DNA from 4 places in the Bacillus sp. GbtcB14 genome. Region 4 is predicted to be linked to each of the others. Evidence: riboswitches for the same ligand, from Rfam matches in the RefSeq annotation. Region 4 holds a riboswitch; each other region holds the start of a gene.
What was found. Region 4 has a riboswitch for S-adenosylmethionine ahead of KVT31_RS21855 (cyclase family protein). Riboswitches for the same ligand answer to the same signal wherever they lie in the genome.
Positions count from the first base shown of each region.

Region 1: another riboswitch for S-adenosylmethionine. It lies ahead of KVT31_RS15905 (amino acid ABC transporter permease); the one in region 4 lies ahead of KVT31_RS21855 (cyclase family protein).
Region 2: another riboswitch for S-adenosylmethionine. It lies ahead of metI (cystathionine gamma-synthase/O-acetylhomoserine thiolyase); the one in region 4 lies ahead of KVT31_RS21855 (cyclase family protein).
Region 3: another riboswitch for S-adenosylmethionine. It lies ahead of KVT31_RS24785 (MetQ/NlpA family ABC transporter substrate-binding protein); the one in region 4 lies ahead of KVT31_RS21855 (cyclase family protein).

Region 1 covers NZ_JAGXJT010000005.1:69,685-72,897, forward strand. The annotation lists gene KVT31_RS15900 (VanW family protein) at 113-1,024, shown strand; SAM riboswitch class I at 1,242-1,348, shown strand; gene KVT31_RS15905 (amino acid ABC transporter permease) at 1,418-2,086, shown strand; gene KVT31_RS15910 (amino acid ABC transporter ATP-binding protein) at 2,105-2,866, shown strand; gene KVT31_RS15915 (amino acid ABC transporter substrate-binding protein) at 2,878-3,213, shown strand, end outside.
Region 2 covers NZ_JAGXJT010000001.1:410,209-413,421, reverse strand. The annotation lists gene KVT31_RS02175 (bifunctional homocysteine S-methyltransferase/methylenetetrahydrofolate reductase) at 1-594, opposite strand, end outside; SAM riboswitch class I at 665-774, opposite strand; SAM riboswitch class I at 978-1,087, shown strand; gene metI (cystathionine gamma-synthase/O-acetylhomoserine thiolyase) at 1,181-2,293, shown strand; gene metC (cystathionine beta-lyase) at 2,290-3,213, shown strand, end outside.
Region 3 covers NZ_JAGXJT010000012.1:29,970-33,182, reverse strand. The annotation lists gene KVT31_RS24795 (hypothetical protein) at 1-327, opposite strand, end outside; gene KVT31_RS24790 (NAD(P)-dependent alcohol dehydrogenase) at 480-1,388, shown strand; SAM riboswitch class I at 1,469-1,583, shown strand; gene KVT31_RS24785 (MetQ/NlpA family ABC transporter substrate-binding protein) at 1,668-2,480, shown strand; gene KVT31_RS24780 (methionine ABC transporter ATP-binding protein) at 2,493-3,213, shown strand, end outside.
Region 4 covers NZ_JAGXJT010000008.1:83,929-87,141, reverse strand. The annotation lists gene KVT31_RS21860 (PRK06851 family protein) at 1-922, opposite strand, end outside; SAM riboswitch class I at 1,073-1,185, shown strand; gene KVT31_RS21855 (cyclase family protein) at 1,270-1,902, shown strand; gene KVT31_RS21850 (hypothetical protein) at 1,930-2,310, opposite strand; partial or broken gene KVT31_RS21845 (ATP-binding protein) at 2,477-2,992, opposite strand; gene KVT31_RS21840 (S-adenosylmethionine decarboxylase related protein) at 3,200-3,213, opposite strand, start outside.

The DNA.
Region 1 (3,213 bases), on a different contig from region 4:
GTAAAAAATAACTTGTAACAATTTATAAATATATTGTAAAATGATTGTAACAAAACATACATAAAAATGAAATAATACATAAAAGTAATATTGGGAAAAAGGGGAGAGTATATTGTTCCGTAAAGTAAAGGGTATATTAGTTGGGGTGTTATGTGTAGCTGTAGTGAGTGGTTGTGGTACAAAAGTAAGTGATGTTGCATTAGTAAGTGATATTGGTGGCCACACGGTAGAGGCTAAAGCAGAAGTACAGGATTCTATTAGTTTAGTTGATGGTCGAACTGGTACGGAAGTGAAAAAGTTAGATTTATCGAGTCTAGGCTATTTTGAAGATGAAGCAAAATTTAAAAAATCGGTAGAGAAGGTTGCTAAGGAAGTTGGTAAAAACGTTGACAAAAAGATGGTTCCTTCACGTTTAACATCTGACGGAAGTTGGCAAGAAGGAAAGCCTTCTTTTGAATTAATGGAAAAAGAGTTAGTAAATAAATTATTAAACGTTGGTATGTGGGATTCTTCATATCAATTACCTATTGTTGAGAAAAAACCTACCGCAACATTAAATGATGCACAAGGAAGTGGCACGGTAATTGGTAGATATGAAACGAATTTAGGTGGCTCAACAGGTGGTCGTATTGAGAATATTCGTTTGTCAGCAGCGAGCATAAATGGAGTTGTATTAGCAAAAGGAGACAGTTTCTCTTTCAATGCATTAATTGGTGATACAACGCCAGATAAAGGATATCAACTAGGAAAAGAAATTGTAGATGGTAAATTAGTAGATGGATATGGCGGTGGTGTTTGTCAAACATCATCAACATTATACAATGCAGCAGATCAAGCTGGTTTGAAAATGGTAGAGAGAACTACACATTCTAAAACAGTAGGCTATGTTCCACAAGGAAGAGATGCTACGATTGCTTATCCATACTTAGACTTAGTGTTTGAAAACACGAATGATGCACCTGTGAAACTCTATATGGGCATTCAGGGCGGAAAGTTAGTTGCTGAAGTACATAAAATGAAATAAGTATAATACTAAAGTAAAGCCATTATTTCTAAGTTTGATAGAAGTAATGGCTTTTTCAGTGCGATTAATATTACACTTCAAGATATAATGCATTTTAGCAGGAGTAAAACAGTCTTAAAAAGTATTGAATTTAATTCTTAGTTTTCCTATTGACATTATCAATAATAGAATGTATTCTTCATAATAACAACTAAATAAATGGAAAAAATTATTAGTTTTCTTATCAAGAGAGATGGAGGGACTGGCCCGATGAAATCTCAGCAACAGGCTACAAAAGTACTGTGCTAATTCCAGCAAACGTATGAAGCGTTTGGAAGATGGGGGGAAATGGATTAACATTCAACTCTTCTTATATGTGTAAGAAGAGTTTTTTGTTTAGAGAGGGGGGATAGAGTGAAGTTTGATGTAACGTATTTTTTAGAAAGTTTTCCGCAATTATTTAAGTACGTATACATAACGTTAGGGATTACTGTAGTTTCAATGATTATTTCTTTTGTTATAGGGATTGGCTTGGCGATCATAACGAAAAACAAAACGAAATTTTTATATTCTATTGCAAGAGTATATATATCTTTCTTTAGAGGAACACCTTTATTAGTTCAATTATTTGTGTTGTATTTCGGATTGCCGCAAATATCCCCGACCTTTACAGTGCTTACAGCAATGCAAGCAACTCTAATTGGGCTCAGTTTAAATAATGCTGCTTATTTGTCAGAAATTATTCGAGGCTCCTTAAATGCTGTAGAATCAGGACAAATGGATGCTTGTTTATCAGTTGGAATGACAAAGGCACAAGCTATGCGGCAGATTATCTTTCCACAAGCTATTCGTGTCGCAGTACCGTCACTTGGAAATAATTTTGTCGGATTGTTAAAAGAATCTTCATTATCTTTTGCACTTGGGGTGGCTGAAATTTTGGCGCAAGCGAAAATGCTAGCGGCACAATCGTATCGTTATATGGAAAGTTATTTAGCGGTAGCGATTGTATATTGGATTATTACAATTGTAATTAGCTGGGGACAGAAAAAATTAGAAAGGAAACTTGATGCACCGTACTTGTAAAAGGAATGGGTGATATATGTGATTGAGATAAGAGATTTGTATAAGTCTTACAAGCATAATGACGTACTAAAAGGAATCTCACTTACTGTAAATAAAGGAGAAGTGGTAGTCATTATTGGGCCTTCTGGTTCAGGTAAATCGACATTATTAAGATGTTTAAATTTATTAGAACAACCAGAGGATGGAAGGATTAGAATTGAAGATTTAGAGATTCATGCGAAGAGATTTTATAAAAAGGAAATAATAAAATTACGCCAAAAAACAGCTATGGTCTTTCAAAACTATAATTTATTTAAAAATAAAACAGCATTACAAAATATTACAACGCCATTAACAGTTGTACAGAAAAAAAGTGAAGGAGAAGCACAGAAAATAGCAAGAAATCTATTAAAACAAGTAGGTTTAGCTGATAAAGAGGCTTCTTATCCATCAATGTTATCAGGTGGACAACAGCAAAGAATAGGGATAGCTAGGGCAATGGCTTTAAATCCTGCTGTATTACTATTTGATGAACCGACTTCGGCACTCGACCCAGAATTGGTGAACGAGGTATTGCAAGTGATTAAAGATTTGGCAAGGCAGCATATAACGATGGTTATTGTTACACATGAAATGAATTTTGCGAAAGAGGTGGCAGATCGCATTATATTTATGGCTGATGGCATTGTTGTAGAGCAGGGAACGCCGGAAGAAATTTTTCGGAATCCCAAAAATGAACGCACACAAAAATTTTTACGACAACTAAATGCTTCTGAAGAAGGCAATCATTTCGTTATTTAGGAGGAAGAGTTATGAGAAAATCATCATTATTACTAACATTAGCATTAACAGTATCAGTTGGAGTTTTATCAGCTTGTGGTTCGGATAAAGCAAGCGAAAAAACAAATGAAAAAGTAGTGAAAGTTGGGACTTCCGCAGGGCGTAGCCCATTTATTTTTAAAGAAGGTGAGAAAGTAAAAGGGTTTGATGCTGAGATTATTGAAGCAGCTGCTAAAAAGGCTGGATATAAAGTGGAGTGGAATGTTTCTGATTTTGAAGGATTATTCGGTTTATTAGATTCAGGTCGTATTGATACAATAGCAAATGAATTATCCGTTTCTTCGGAAAGAAAAAAGAAATATGATTTT
Region 2 (3,213 bases), on a different contig from region 4:
TCCAACAACATTTGCACCGTAATCTAAAAGCTGTTTTAATATTTCATTTACATCATTTCCATTTTGAGTCGTACCTGCCTCATGTAACGCTAACTGAGCTACAATTGGAATATTCGTTTGTTTTCGTAACACCTGAACAGCATGAAGTAATTCAAACTCATCATAAAAAGTCTCTAATAACAGTCCATCAACCTGTTCTTCTAGTAATGCACTCGCCTGTTCCAGTAACATAAATTCTCGCTCCATATCAGTTGTCGTAACAGCTCCGATATGTTTCATACCACCAATTGTTCCTAAAATTGCATTTCTATCTGTAACAGATGCTTTCGCAATCTTCACTGCCGCTTTATTAATTTGAACAACTTGATTCTCTAAGCCATACATACGTAATTTTGCTTCATTTGCTCCGTACGTATTTGTTTGAATCACATCTGCCCCAGCAGCTACATATTGCTTATGAATCGATATAATTAAATCTGGATCAGATATATTCAATTCTTCAAAACTACTTTGCAAGCCATGTGAATGTAATAAAGTTCCAACCGCGCCATCACCTATTACAATTCCTTTTGATAATAAATCTAGTAATTTCACAAATCTCCCTCATTTCTATCAATATAAAAACCCCCTCTTCACTTTGAAGAGGGGGACATAATCGATCCTCCTCTTATCATGCAAAACATTCGTTTTGCAGGTATTAGCACCGTTTCAAACATTTCGTTTGAAGGTTGCCGGGTTTCACAGGGCCTTTCCCTCCACCGCTCTCAATAAGAGTTTGTCTTTATTATTTTATTTATGTAGCTAAAAGGAAATACGTTCCCCTTTTAACAATGTTTGTTAATTTTTTAATAAATTTAGCATGCACAAATACAAAAGTCAATGACACTTGCGGAAAAATAAAAATTATTTAAAATAAAGTTGCAATTCAATTATCTTTTGTTGTAAAGTTAAAAACATAATAAAATTTCATACGAACATTCTTATCTAGAGAGGTAGAGGGACTGGCCCTATGACGCCTCAGCAACCATTAACATTTGTTAATAAGGTGCTAATTCCAGCAAATTGTGAAAGATTTGACAGATGAGAAGAAGACTCTATTCAAACCGAAAGCCTTCTTCTTAGAAGGCTTTTTTTATTTTACATTCACTTAATTGTTAATTTAAAAAGGAGGAATTTTTAAATGTCAACTATTGAAACAAAACTAGCACAAATCGGAAACCGGAGCGAAACTACAACAGGAACTGTTAATCCACCTGTTTATTTCTCAACTGCTTATCGTCACGAAGGAATTGGTAAATCTACTGGTTTTGACTATTCACGAACTGGAAATCCAACTCGCGGCCTGTTAGAGCAGGCAATCGCAGACTTAGAATACGGTGAACAAGGTTATGCCTGTAGTTCAGGGATGGCAGCTGTTCTCCTCGTCCTTTCCCTATTCCGTTCTGGAGACGAACTTATTGTATCCGAAGATTTATACGGGGGCACTTATCGATTATTTTCTGAGCATGAAAAAAAGTGGAACGTTCGATGTAGATACGTAAATACACAATCTATTAAACAAATTGAGAAAGCTATCACAACTGAAACGAAGGCTATTTTCATAGAAACTCCGACTAACCCATTAATGCAAGTTACCGATATTGCCGCTGTCGCAACCGTAGCGAAAAGACACGGACTACTTCTTATTGTAGACAACACATTTTATACGCCTTATATACAGCAGCCATTAACAGAAGGTGCCGACATTGTGCTTCATAGCGCCACAAAATATTTAGGAGGACATAACGATGTACTAAGCGGTCTTGTCGTTGCAAAAGGAACGGAACTTTGTGAGGAAATCGCTCATTATCATAATGCCTCTGGTGCGGTTTTAAGCCCATTTGACTCATGGCTATTAATTCGCGGTATGAAAACGTTAGCGCTTCGCATGAGACAACATGAAGAAAATGCAAAAGCAGTTGTTGCTTATTTAAATAATGAAGACGGGGTGACAGATGTATTTTATCCTGGAAGAGGCGGCATGATCTCATTTCGTCTGAAAGATGAAACATGGATTAATCCCTTCTTACAATCTTTATCCTTAATTACATTTGCTGAAAGTCTTGGTGGTGTTGAAAGTCTAATGACGTATCCAGCAACGCAAACACATGCTGATATCCCAGAAGAAATCAGAACAGCAAACGGTGTATGTAATCGTCTTCTACGATTTTCCGTTGGTATTGAAAATAGTAACGATTTGATTCAAGACTTAAAGCAAGCCATTAAACTTGTAAAAGAAGGTGTAAGAATATGAGTTATTCTATAGATACACTCTTACTGCACAACCAATATAAACACGACTCGCAAACAGGAGCTGTTAACGTTCCCATCTATAACACATCAACATTCCACCAATTTGATGTAGATACATTCGGAAAATATGATTATAGCCGCTCTGGTAATCCAACTCGTGAAGCTCTTGAAGATATCATTGCTTTATTAGAAGGCGGAACAAAAGGATTTGCCTTCGCATCAGGAATTGCAGCGATTTCTACTGCATTCCTCCTTCTTTCACAAGGCGATCACGTACTCATTTCAGAAGACGTATATGGAGGCACTTATCGAATTATAACTGAAGTTCTCTCCCGTTACGGTGTTTCACATACATTTGTTGATATGACCAATTTAGAAGAAATAAAGCAAAACATTAAGCCAAATACAAAACTCTTTTATGTGGAAACGCCCTCTAATCCACTTTTAAAAGTGACAGATATTCGTGCAGTTTCTAAACTTGCAAAATCTATCGACGCCCTTACTTTTGTTGATAATACATTTTTGACACCACTATTCCAGAAACCACTTGATCTTGGGGCCGATGTCGTTCTTCATAGTGCCACAAAATTCATTGCTGGTCATAGTGATGTTACTGCCGGATTAGCGGTTGTAAAAGATACCGAACTCGCTCAAAAACTTGGATTTTTACAAAATGCATTCGGTGCTATTTTAGGTCCTCAAGACTGTTCTCTCGTACTTCGCGGCCTAAAAACATTGCATGTACGTCTTGAGCATTCAGCTGCAAACGCCAATAAAATTGCACACTATTTACAAGAGCACGCTAAAGTTCAAAATGTCTATTATCCTGGCTTACAAACACATCTTGGATTTGATATTCAACATTCACAAGCTACATCAGCCGGAGCTGTCCTATCTTTCACTTTACAATCAGAAGACGCA
Region 3 (3,213 bases), on a different contig from region 4:
ATCCACAGTATATACTACAATATCCGTACCAGAAACATTCATTTCAGAACGAGAATTCTTTGTCTTTGGCTCTAATTGCATCTTAGCCTTTAATATATCCATCTCTGTTCCCTCAGCTTTTATCCCTACATCATATGTCATCGTTACATGTTCTTCATTTTTAAAAGCTTCGTTCGTTTTCGTGAAAACATCCTTCGCGGCTAATTCCTTTTCTTTTTGAACTGATTCTTTTTTCGGTTCATCCGTCTTTGCTGTTTTCTCATTACTACATCCTGCACCTAACATAACCGCAAATACTAGACTAGAAGTTAAAATAAGTTTTTTCATAATTCCCCCTCCTTCCCCAAAGGATATCATCTATTTCTCTCTGAAATCTATATAATTTTTAATCTCCCTATTTAACTTTATTCCTCTCATAGCAACATTTTTAAAGAACTAGTTAAATATGATGTAATAACAACTCATTTCAGGAGGTCATTATGAAAGCAATAATTTGCACAAAGTATGGACCACCTAATGTTCTCAAACTTCAGGATGTAGCGAAGCCTACTCCCAAAAAGAATGAAGTATTAGTTAGAATTCACTCAACAAGTGTAACGACTGGAGATTGTAGAATGCGCAGCTTTAATAGCCCTCTCTTATTTTGGATTCCTATGCGGATCATATTAGGTTTTAGAAAACCGAGAAAGCCTATACTCGGTGTAGAGTTATCCGGTGAAATCGAAGAAATAGGAACAGATGTAACTCAATTTAAAAAAGGAGATCAAATTTTTGCATTAACAGAGCTTAATGTCGGTGGTTATGCAGAATATACATGTATACATGAAAGTGGATTAATAGCATTAAAACCTACCAATGTAACGTATGAGGAAGCAGCAATTATTCCCTTTGGCGGAACTTCGGCACTACACTTCCTACGAAAGGCCCGTATAAAAAGGGGGCAACAAGTGCTAATATATGGCGCATCTGGATCAGTAGGAACAGCTGCCGTACAACTTGCTAAATATTTCGGTGCAACCGTTACAGCTGTTTGTAGTCATTCAAATTTTGCACTAGTGCAATCTTTAGGAGCTGATAAAGTAATTGATTATACGAAAGAAGATTTTACTAAGCGGGGCGAATACTATGATGTTATATTTGATGCTGTTGGAAAACATAAAAGATCCCTTGGAAAAAAAGCATTAACGCCTACGGGTGTATATGTATCTGTTAATGGCATGATGGCAAAGGTCAGTAAAGAAGATATGTTTCTACTAAAAAAACTAACTGAAACAGAAAATTTAAAGCCTGTTATTGATAGAACTTACCGATTAGAAGAGATTGCTGAAGCCCATATGTATGTAGAAAACGGGCATAAAAAAGGTAACGTTTCGATTACCTTAAAATAAAATATATTCAGAAAATAGCATTGACAATTCTTTTTGTAAGATTTACTATTAGTACCATATTAAAAAACTACATACACATACTCTTATCAAGAGTGGCGGAGGGACTGGCCCGATGATGCCCGGCAACCGAGCTTATGACGTATAAGCTAAGGTGCTAATTCCTGCAAAACGAGTTTTCGTTTTGGAAGATAAGAGAGGAACCTATTTTGTCTATTCGGCACCTCTCTTATTTTGAGAGGTGCTTTTTATTTTGTAACGTATATGAAGGAGGAATTATAGATGAAAAAGGTATTATTGAGCATTGTAAGTGGAGCGGTATTATTGCTAGGTGCATGTGGTGCTAATTCTGACAAAGAGGTAAAAACATTAGATGAGAAAAAGATTACTGTCGGTGTAACAGGTGGACCACATGAACAAATTTTTGAAAAGGTAAAAGAAGTAGCAGCGAAAGATGGGCTCGAAATTGATGTAAAGGTATTTAATGATTATGTAGCACCAAACGTATCCCTAGATGAAAAAAGTCTTGATGTAAATAGCTATCAAACGAAATCTTATTTAGACGTATTTAAAGCTGAACGTAATATGAAATTAACGGAAGTATTTTCAACAGTTACATTCCCTATGGGCGTATATTCTAAAGACATAAAAGATGTAAAAGACTTAAAAGAGGGCGACGCAATCGCTGTACCAAATGATCCAACGAATGAACTTCGAGCTTTAAAACTATTTGAAAAAGCAGGTGTTTTAAAAGTGGATCCAAAGGCTACAGAAAAAGCGACTGCGAAAGATGTAATTGAAAATCCAAAGAATTTAAAGATTGTTGAATTAGAGGCATCTCAATTACCGACACAACTAAGTGAAGTGAAAGCAGCTGCAATTAATACAAACTTTGCATTAGGTGCAAAATTAAGCCCTGCGAAAGATTCTATCTTCCGTGAGGGAAAAGATTCACCATATGTGAACTGGGTCGTTGTTCGTACTGAAAATAAAGATGATGCTGTTGTAAATAAATTAAAGAAAGCCTATCAATCTAAAGAAGTAAAAGAATTTATCGAGAAAAAATTTGATGGTTCAGTTTTACCATCTTGGTAGGAGCTGACGATAATGATTGAATTAAAAAATGTATCCAAAGTATTTACAACAAAAAAAGGGAATGTAGAAGCTCTTAAACCTACTTCCCTTCAAGTAAAAAAGGGCGAAGTATTTGGAATCATTGGATATAGTGGCGCTGGTAAAAGTACATTAATTCGATGTGTAAATTTATTAGAAAAACCAACGACAGGAAATATTATCGTAAACGAGAAAGATTTAACTACACTGTCGACAAAAGAATTAGCAAAAGCGAGACAAAAAATTGGAATGATTTTTCAAGGGTTCAACTTACTTAAAACCGTTACCGTTTATGAAAATATTGCATTACCTTTACGCCTATCGGGGCTTCCCAAAAATGAAATTGAAAAAAGGGTAGAAAAGTATCTACGTATCGTTGATCTTTTTAATCGAAAAGATTCATATCCAAGTGAACTTTCTGGCGGCCAAAAACAACGTGTAGCAATCGCTCGTGCACTATCTCATGAACCTGAAGTGTTATTAAGTGACGAAGCAACGAGTGCTTTAGACCCCGAAACAACTGAATCTATCCTTGATTTGTTATTAAAGATTAATGAAGAAATCGGGATTACAATTTTATTAATTACACATGAAATGAATGTCATCCAGCGTATATGTGACCGAGTTGCTGTTATGGAACATGGAGCAGTAATCGAAAGTGGGACTGTGAAAGATATTTTCACCAATCCACAACATATAACAACGAAGAAATTCG
Region 4 (3,213 bases):
CGTCGCGAATTTCTGTCGCATACTTCTCATCTGTCCCTGGTGTCACGATAAGGGCATACATATCTATAATCTCATCACCTTCGCGGCTCGGAAAATATTCATGTGGTGCGGTGCTATCAAAAATTGCAAAACCTAATTCTCTTACAATCACCATATCAAGACTATTCGGATCAAATCCACAATGATATACTTCAACTTCGAATCCTTTTTCTTCTGCTGCCTTAGCTAATTTTTTGAGCATTGTTGATTTCCCAGAGCCTGGGCGTCCTTTTATAAAATAACGATGTGGTAATCCTTCTGTTAAATTAGGAACAAAATCAACTGCTCCTTTCGGTGTAGCTGCTCCTAAAAAACGATGTTTCACAAGCGATTGTTTCCCGCCTTTATCTGTAAATAACTTCTGAATCAACTGATCGGTTAGTTCATTTGCTTTATTAAAATCAATATTATTAATATATATTTTCTCCCACTCATCATGTATAATTAGCGCCTCGTTAAAACAAGCGTAAGCAGTTTGAAAAGCTTTACTTGCTTCTGAAACAAATCGTTCAATTTCCACCTTCTGCTTTCTTAATTTATCTGAGTCCCAAGCAACCCCTAAATTAATATACTCCTCGACAACTCCTGGCATTTTCGGTTCAATAACATGCGGAGATGTTCCATCAACAATTCCTACTTTTAACTTCGGAATAATTACACCATCAACCGATTTATTATCGGAAGAACAATGTAAAAATTCAATATCATATCCTTTTTCAACCCATTCACGACCTATTGCCTTAATTAAAGAAGATTTCCCCGTTCCAGGGCCACCCTTTAAAATAAATAATCTGTCTAACCCTTTTAAATTCTCATCGTATAAATTATGAAATCCTCTAGCTGTATTTCCACCAGCATAATAATTCAATACAGTCCCTGTCACTGCACTCACTCCTTCGCAGCATTCTATTTACATAAGCTACAATATGCGAGCAACTTTATTTGGGTGAATACCTATTTTGTATTGCACGAAAAAAGGAAATGAATTACAATTTAAATACAACGAATATTCAGAATCAAAAAACTTAATATGTCTTTATCAAGAGAGGCAGAGGGACCGGCCCTTTGACGCCCAGCAACCTCAGTTTATACAAACTGAATAGGTGCTAATTCCTGCAAAATGCATTGCATTTTGAAAGATAAAACGTAACTATTGTGTGCAAAACTCATCTTTCTTGATTATGAAAGGTGAGTTTTTTTATTTCAAAACATATATTGGAGGTATTTAAAGTGAAAGTAATTGACCTATCACAAACATTTGAAAACAACATGTCCCAATTCCCTGGAACACCAAAAATCAATTTAGGAGCCATTACAAGCGTTGAAGAGGCAGGCTATCAAGTTACAGATTTTCATTCTGTTGTTCATGTTGGCACACATTGTGATGCTCCTGCTCATTTCATTTCAGGTGCAACGACTATTGATCAATTACCCCTAAATCAATTTGTAGGCGACGCTGTTCTTATTGATGTAACTCATGTAAAAGAACGAAAACTACCTAAAGAAGTATTACACAACGCTGACATAAAAGAAGGCGATATTGTCATTTTCCATTCCAATCTATCTACTAAATGGAATACAGAAGCATATGAGAAAGAAGCTTTTTATCTTTCTGAAGAATTAGCTGAAGAACTAGTTCAATTAAAAGTAAAATCTGTCGGTTTAGATTTCATCTCTCCTGATGAGGTAACAACAGAAACATCACCGATTCATCACATACTACTTGGGAATAATATTTATTTAATCGAAAACTTAACAAACTTAGATGCCATTAATACGAAACGTTTCTTTTTCTCAGCGGCACCTTTAAAAATTAAAGATAGCGACGGTGCTTTTGCAAGGGCATTCGCTGTAATTTTTTAAACAAACTATACAAAAAAGCAAAGATCATTATTGACCTTTGCTTCTATTTTTTCTATTTAAACTAAGAAAGAATTGCTCAACACGAGGACGTAACCAAGCTAAATAATCTTTCTCTTTCTTCTTTGTACATGCTATTTCTTCCCCATCTACCATTTCGACAAGCTCTAGCTCTAACAATTGCCTCGTAAATGCTAACATATTTATTTCTTCGGCCGGATACTCTTCTTTTAATTTCTCCTCAATTTCCCCCAATGAAAAACCGTCACGCATCATTGCCAATGCATCAATCCAAAGTGGCGGCATTTCATATTTTTCTCCTGTAATTGTATCTTTTACAATATAATTATTTTGCTCTTTTCGAAATTGAATCGTGTGTAAACGTACAGTCGAATTTAATGTTAATTCCATCATACCACCTCTTTCATCATATCTGCATAGAAAAAAGGATGCGTGTGCACCCCTACTACCGAACCGTAACATGAATAATAAATCTCATGTCGATATTTTCCTCCATTATAAACGAAGTGTTTTATAAAAAAAACCCTTCTTGAAACATTTTATAAAATGTTTATATTTACGCAACAAGAACACTTTTCTGAAAAATATTTTCTCTAGCACATGATACTGTTGGTAAAAAAATCTCCACTTTCGTTCCTATTCCCATATTACTTTGAATTGCGATACTTCCTTGATGTTCCTTAATAATTTTATATGTAATCATTAATCCAAGTCCCGTACCATTCTCCTTTGTTGTGTAAAAAACCTTTCCAATCTTCTCTAACTTCTCCTTCTCTATACCAAAGCCTTGGTCTTCAACAGAAATACATAAATGCCCTTCAGTTTTTTGATATGTACGGATATGAATATCTCCACCTTCTGGCATTGATTCTATTCCGTTTTTAATAATATTTAATAACACTTGTTTTAATTGTTTATCATCACTATTTATAACCGGTAGATTCCCATCTACTTGCAAATGAAATCTCACTCTATATTGCGCTGCATAACTTTCCATTAGCTGTACAACATATAAAAGGATTTCCTGTATATTACACCATTCATAATTCGTTGGTTTCGGTTTTCCTAACAAATCCGTTAATTTTTTTAAATACTTTTAAAGCTTCTCTTTTCTTATAAATTAAGTTTTTAAATTTGTTCATATAAATGCTCCTCATGATCCATACAAAAACTCTACATATTATCTCATTAAATTATAAGTATGAAATTACTTTCAGAACAATATGTAACCTTATAACGCGAAAAGGAAGGAAATTTCCCCCTCCCTTTTCGTCACAACTTATATCCATCTTA